Regions from separate parts of the Nonomuraea sp. NPDC050451 genome, predicted to be linked through region 1. Evidence: riboswitches for the same ligand, from Rfam matches in the RefSeq annotation. Region 1 holds a riboswitch; the other holds the start of a gene.
The links. Region 1 has a riboswitch for cyclic di-AMP ahead of ACIBI9_RS04980 (CHAP domain-containing protein). Riboswitches for the same ligand answer to the same signal wherever they lie in the genome.
Positions count from the first base shown of each region.

Region 2: linked by a shared signal. The riboswitch ahead of ACIBI9_RS42905 (C40 family peptidase) and the one ahead of ACIBI9_RS04980 (CHAP domain-containing protein) in region 1 are both predicted to bind cyclic di-AMP.

Region 1 is NZ_JBITHZ010000001.1:1,076,352-1,079,646, forward strand. Features, by position in the region: gene ACIBI9_RS04975 (YoaK family protein) at 1-156, opposite strand, end outside; gene ACIBI9_RS04980 (CHAP domain-containing protein) at 346-1,020, opposite strand; cyclic di-AMP (ydaO/yuaA leader) riboswitch at 1,034-1,171, opposite strand; gene ACIBI9_RS04985 (Gfo/Idh/MocA family protein) at 1,289-2,242, opposite strand; gene ACIBI9_RS04990 (aldo/keto reductase) at 2,262-3,083, opposite strand; gene ACIBI9_RS04995 (hypothetical protein) at 3,181-3,295, shown strand, end outside.
Region 2 is NZ_JBITHZ010000021.1:95,808-99,102, reverse strand. Features, by position in the region: gene ACIBI9_RS42910 (ROK family protein) at 1-818, shown strand, start outside; gene ACIBI9_RS42905 (C40 family peptidase) at 850-1,251, opposite strand; cyclic di-AMP (ydaO/yuaA leader) riboswitch at 1,429-1,573, opposite strand; gene ACIBI9_RS42900 (3-isopropylmalate dehydrogenase) at 1,674-2,720, shown strand; gene ACIBI9_RS42895 (branched-chain amino acid aminotransferase) at 2,936-3,295, shown strand, end outside.

The DNA.
Region 1 (3,295 bases):
GCTGACGGCGTCCACGAGGCCGGTGACGAGGGCCAGGAGGATCAGCAGGGCGGGCAGGACGCCGTGGGGGTTGGCGCCGCTCGGGAAGAGCCCGTCGGCGACCCGGCGCAGCCCGCTCCGCACCAGCCTTCCGGGGCGTCTGCGCTCGGCTGGCATGGTGGGCGGCTCCTCGGCGAGGTCGCGGGCGGCTCGCCTCGGATCTTCCCCGGTGGCGGGCGGTTTGCCTCGGGTCTTCCCCGGTGGCGGGCCGCCGCACTCGCGGGGGTGAACGCGACGAGCGCGCGTCCCGTGCGGGACGCGCGCTCGTTCGGCGTGGGGGGAATGAGGCGCCTGGGGGAAGTCAGGTCAGGAACGGTACTGGGGGTAGCCGTAGCCGACGACCTGGGACTTGGGACGGACGCGCTCCTCGACCTTGCCGTTGCCGGTGTTGCCCTCGATGGTCGAGATGGTGCCGTCGCCGTTGTCCTTCTCGACGAACCCGACGTGCTTGATGTCGTTGAGGTTCTTGCTGCCGCTCCACGAGAAGTACACGATGGCGCCGGGCTTGGCCTCGGTGCCGAAGCGGTGGTTGGCCGCGAACCACTTGGCGTGGGCGACGGTCCAGGCGTCCCAGCCGATCTGCGAGCGGGCGCCGGTCTGCTCGCCCACCCAGGAGACGAACATCGCGCACCAGGCGGCGTTCAGGTAGTGGGCGCGGCTGCCGCCGTCACGGGCGATGGTCTCCGCGGCGCGCTGCGAGTTGGCGTACCACCGCTGGAACTTGGTGCCGCCGCCGGCCGCGTTCTCGGTGATGCCGATCTGGGCCTTGGCGAGCGCCAGGACCTGGTCGGCGGTGACGCTGACCTTGGTCTCGCGCGAGCGGTCGGCGTGGTCGGCGACGGTGGTCGTGTCGATCGGCTGCTTCTCCGCTGCGGTGGCGCTGGTCATGTGGGCGCCGAACGCGGATCCGAGGACGGTGGCGCCGAGAAGGGCGCGGGCGATGTTGGTCTTCGCAGCCGAGGTAAAGCGGAAGTTGGCCATCGAGGGGGTTTACTCCTTGCTTCCATACCGCTTACCGGGTTAGCTGACGGGTTCGGGCGTGGAAGCTGCCCTACGGCACCGAAGTGCCGATTCACCCCAAAGGACGTGGGTCCCCGGTTCCGCCCGAGGGCGGATTCAGCGGTCACAGGACTGTCCTGTGATGTGTCGTGCGATGGTCAGACAAGTCCGGACAAACCGGACGTATGTCTCAAGAATGCCTCAAACGTAATGCATAAGGCAAGAGGGTTACAAATCGATAAAGGCCCAGCTAGGCGACCTGCCTGCGAGCCTCGGCCAGAAGCCCCATCATGGCAAGGGATTCGTCAAGCGGCATGATCGAACTTTCGGTCCTGCCTTCGGCCGTCGCGGCACGGACCTCGCGGAGCTCTCCGGCGTACCCGTTGTCCGCCGGATCGAGCACGTACTCCTCCGGCTCCATGGAGGGCCCAGAGAGCAAAATCCGCGGCGTCGCCCAGAACGGTGCCTGGAGGTCCGCCCGCATCTGAGTCCCTACAACGCAGGCATGGTTCGGGTAATTCCCGAGCAACGAAGTCTCCACGAGAGCCTTCCTGCCGCCGGGGTAGAGCAGGACGCCGCCGGCCTCCGCGTCGACGCCGTTGGGCGCCAGAGTGCCGGTGATCCGCAGGTCGGAGGGCATGCCGAAGAACAGCTGGGCCAGGCCGAACGGGTAGATCCCGAGGTCCAGGAGCGCCCCGCCGCCGAGCTCCGGCGCCCACAGCCGGTGCTCCGGGTCGTAGGGCTTGGCGAAGCCGAAGGAGGCGTGCACCGAGCGGAGGTCGCCGAAGCGCTCCTCGGCCGCGATCTTCTGGATGAGCGGGTTGAACCGCATCCACATCGCTTCCATCAGGAACACGCCCGCCTCGCGGGCCAGGCGTACCATCTTCTCCGCGTCGTCCACGGTGGCGGCCAGCGGCTTCTCGCACAGCACGGCCTTGCCCGCGGCGATGGCGACCTCGGCCACCTCCAGGTGCTGGGCGTGCGGCGTCGCCACGTAGATCGCGTCCACGGCCGGGTCGGCGCAGAGCCGCTCATAGGAGTCGTACGCGGACTCCGCCCCCAGCGTGGCGGCCAGCGCCTGCGCCCGCCCCAAGTTCCTCGACCCGACGGCGGCCACCCGCATGCCCGGTTCGGCCGCGATGGCCGCCCCGACCGTCTGCGCAATATTCCCTGTCGCTGCTATGCCCCACGCAAAATCCCGCACGCGGGAGATCGTAGACGAGTCAGGTCATGTTGAACGTGTCGGGGTCGGGTCCGATCCGCTGGCCCCTGTTCATCGCGCCGATGGCGGCCATGTCCTCGGCGTCGAGGATGAAGTCGAAGACGCCGATGTTCTCGGCGATGCGCGCCGGGGTGACCGACTTGGGGATCGCGACGTGGCCGAGCTGCAGGTGCCAGCGGAGCACGATCTGCGCGGGCGTCTTGCCGCACTTGTCCGACAGCTTGGCCAGCGCCGGGTCGTTCAGCAGGCCCTGGCCCTGGCCGAGCGGGCTCCACGCTTCGGTGAGGATGCCGTTGGCCTCGTGGAAGGCGCGCATCTCGCGCTGCTGGAGGTACGGGTGCAGCTCGATCTGGTTGATGGAGGGCACGATGTCGGTCTCGTTCATGAGGCGGGTGAGGTGCGCGATGCTGAAGTTCGAGGTGCCGATGGCCTTGACGCGCCCGTCACGGTAGATCTTCTCGATCGCCTTCCACGCCTGCACGTACTTGTCCTGCTGCGGCACCGGCCAGTGGATGAGGAAAAGATCGATGTAGTCGAGGCCGAGCCGGGCCAGGGACTCGTCGAAGGCCGCCTCCGCGCGGCCGTGGTCGGCGTTCCACAGCTTGGTGGTCACGAACAGCTTCCGGCGCGGCAGCTCAGCTTCGCGCACGGCCTGCCCCACGCCCTCTTCGTTGCCGTACGCGGCGGCGGTGTCCACGTGCCGGTAACCGGCTTTGAGCGCGGTCCTGACGGCCTGCGCGGCCTCGTCGGCGGGGACCTGCCAGACGCCGTAGCCGAGCTGCGGGATCTGCACGCCGTCGGTGTTGAGCATGAGCGAGTTCATACCCTCCATTGTTCACGTCGCGTTTCTGGTGGCTTAAGGCGGCGGGGCTAGCTTGAAGCGGTCGTGAACGGGCCATCACCCGGCTGGGAGGACAGGAGTGGTCGAACAGGCGTCGGCCTGGGTGGAGTCACCGCTCCAGATGCTGTGCGCCGTCGAGGCCCATTACGCGGGCGTGCTCGGCCCCGAGACGGTGGTCGTGCCGCGCGCCGGCC
Region 2 (3,295 bases), on a different contig from region 1:
CCTCCGCCGAGCTGGCCGTGCTGGTCGGGCAGCTGTGCCGGGCCGCCGCCCGCGAGGCCGACGTCGACTGGCCCGCCATCGCCTGCGCCGTCGTCGGATCGCCCGGCGTGTACGACTCGGCGCTCGGACGCCTGGAGTTCGCCCCCAACCTGCCCGGCCCCGATCTGGCCGAGCGCCTGCGCGCCGCGCTGGAGGTCGACCTCGTCATCGAGAACGACATCAACCTGGCCGCCGTCGCCGAGCACGTGCATGGTGCGGGGCGCGGCAAGTCCAACTTCGCGCTGGTGTCCATCGGCACCGGCGTCGGCATGGGCATCGTGATCAACGGCGAGCTGTACGTGGGCGCCCGGGGGGCGGCGGGGGAGGTCTCGTACCTGCCCGCGGCCGAGGACCCCCCGCCGTCGGCCGGCGACGCCCTGGCCCACGGTGCCACGGAGGCGGTGGCCGCCGCGCCCGGGGTGGTCCGCGCGGCCCGCGCCGCCGGCCTGAGCCTGGAGACGGCCAAGAAGGTCTTCGCCGCGGCGGCCTCCGGCGACGGCGTCGCCCGCTCGGTGGTGGAGGCCGAGGGGCGCCGCATCGGCGGCCTGCTGGTGGCGGTGGCGGCCGTGCTGGATCCGGAGGTGATCGTGCTCAGCGGCGGCGTGGGCCGCAACCTGGATCTCCTGGGGGAGGCCATCGAGGGCCGCATCGCCGAGCTCGGCCCGCTGCGGCCGTCGGTGGTGGCCAGCACACTGGGAGACAGCGGCGTCCTGCTGGGCGCGGTGGCCCGCGCCAGGGCCCGCGCATGGGACCTCATCTTCGACGCCCGCCTCCCCTGACCGCACGCGGGGAGGCGGACGCGGAAGCCTCCTACAGGGTGGCCGTGAGAGTGGTGGGCGTTTCGTCGCGCTCCTTCTTGAGCTTGGTCCAGAGCCGTACGCCCTTGGGGTCAGGGCGGACGCCCCCCACGAAGGAGTCCCTGCGCCAGGAGGTCAGGCGCTCTTCCTTGACCACGTCTCCCGTGCGCGGGGAGTGGACCATGTAGCCGGGCCGGGAGATCATCCCGACATGCCCGAGGCCGTGGAAGAAGACCAGATCGCCGGGTTTGAGGTCCTTCCAGGCGATCTTTCTGCCGAACGCGCCGTACTGTTCGGCCGCGGTGCGGGGGAGTTCGATTCCGGCGTGCTCGTACGCCCTGAGCATGAGTCCGGAGCAGTCGTATCCGCTCGGGCTGGCGCCGCCCCACACGTACGGTGTGCCGCGCTTGCTCATGGCGTACTTGATGGCGATCTTCCAGGCGGGCTTCGGGGCCTGTTTCTCCTGGATGTCCTTGATCTGGTTGCCGGTCAGAGTGGTGGGGTCGTCGATCTTGGTCGAGGCATGGGCTGGGGAGGCCAGGATGAGCCCGGCGGCGCCCGCCGCCAGGACAATGGCGATTCGAGACAGGGGTCTGTCCTTCCATACGGCCGGCCGGGTTAGCTGACGGGCTCGGGCCTGGAAGTAGCCCTACGGCATGGGGGTGCCGACTCGCCCCAGGGGGAAGTTGGGTCCCCGACTCCACGCAGCGGCTGCGCGGATTAGGCTGGTCGGTGACTTTAACGAAACGGTCAAAGAACCGCAATACGGACAAAGAGGGCGTCCGAAAAATGAGATGAAGTGTTCGTCAGTCGAGACGACGCGGTAAGGTACGGCCCATGGAGTCGCGTAACATCCGTCTGGCCGTCATCCCCGGCGATGGGATCGGCACCGAGGTCGTGGCCGAAGGGCTCAAGGTCCTGGAGGCAGTCGGCACGAAGATCGAGCCCACTCACTACGACCTGGGAGCCGCACGCTATCACCGTACCGGTGAGACGCTGCCCGACGCCGTGCTCGAAGAGCTGCGCGGCTACGACGCGATCCTGCTCGGCGCCGTGGGCGACCCCAGTGTGCCGCCAGGCATCCTCGAGCGCGATCTGCTGCTCCGGCTCCGCTTCGAGTTCGACCACTACGTCAACCTGCGCCCGGTCAAGCTGTTCCCCGGCGTGGCGACCCCGCTGGCCGACACGCCGGCGGAGAACATCGACATGATCGTCGTCCGCGAGGGCACCGAGGGCCTCTACGCGGGCACCGGCGGCGCCATGCGGCGCGGCACCCCGCACGAGATCGCCACCCAGGAGTCGCTCAACACCGCCTACGGTGTCGAGCGCGTGGTGCGCTACGCGTTCGAGAAGGCCGTCACGCGGCCGCGCAAGAAGCTGACGCTCGTCCACAAGACCAACGTCCTCACCTACGCCGGTGACCTGTGGCAGCGCACGGTCAACCGCCTGGCGGCGGAATACCCCGACGTCACGACCGACTACTGCCACATCGACGCGGCCTCGATGTTCTTCGTGAGCCAGCCGGAGCGGTTCGACGTGGTCGTCACCGACAACCTGTTCGGTGACATCATCACCGACCTGGGCGCCGCCATCGCGGGCGGCATCGGCCTGGCCGCCAGCGGCAACATCAACCCCGAGCGGTCCGCGCCGAGCATGTTCGAGCCGGTGCACGGCAGCGCCCCCGACATCGCCGGCCAGGGCAAGGCCGACCCCACCGCGACCATCCTGTCCGTCGCCATGCTCCTCGACCACCTCGGCCTGCACGCCGAGGCGGCCAAGGTCGAGCAGGCGGTCGCCGACGACATCCTCGAACGGCTGGCCGGCTGGGCGGGTCGCACCACCCACGAGATCGGTGACGACATCACCGCGCGAGTATCCGGCTAGGACCGCCTAGCCTCCAACGCGCCTGGTGGTCCGAAGAGGGCCGCCAGGCGCTTTTTTGCGTCCAAAAGGGCTGATCGCCCCATTGGCCGCTTGCCATCCCATATAGCGAGACAATAGGAAGTACGGGGCTGCCTTCCGGGCAGCGCCCGCCCATCAGCGCCGATCCGCAGTTTTCTGTAGATTTGGGCAGATTCGCAGAGAGAAGGACCTCCGTCATGACCATCGCTCAGAAGCTCAGCTTCGACGTGCAGCTATCCGACCACGCTCGCACTGCGGCCGAGCGGGAGCAGGTACTGGCGAACCCCGGTTTCGGGCAGACCTTCACGGATCACATGATCTCGATCGACTACACCGAGGGGCAGGGCTGGCACGACGCGAAGCTCCTGCCGTACGGCCCGCTCTCGCTCGACCCGGCCACCTCGGTCTTCCACTACGCGCAGGAGCTGTTCGAGGGGCTCAAGGCCTACCGCCAGATCAACGGCTCGATCGTCGCGTTCCGCCCGTACGCGAACGCCGGCCGCTTCAACCGCTCCGCGCTCCGGATGGCCATGCCGGAGCTGCCGGAGGAGGCGTTC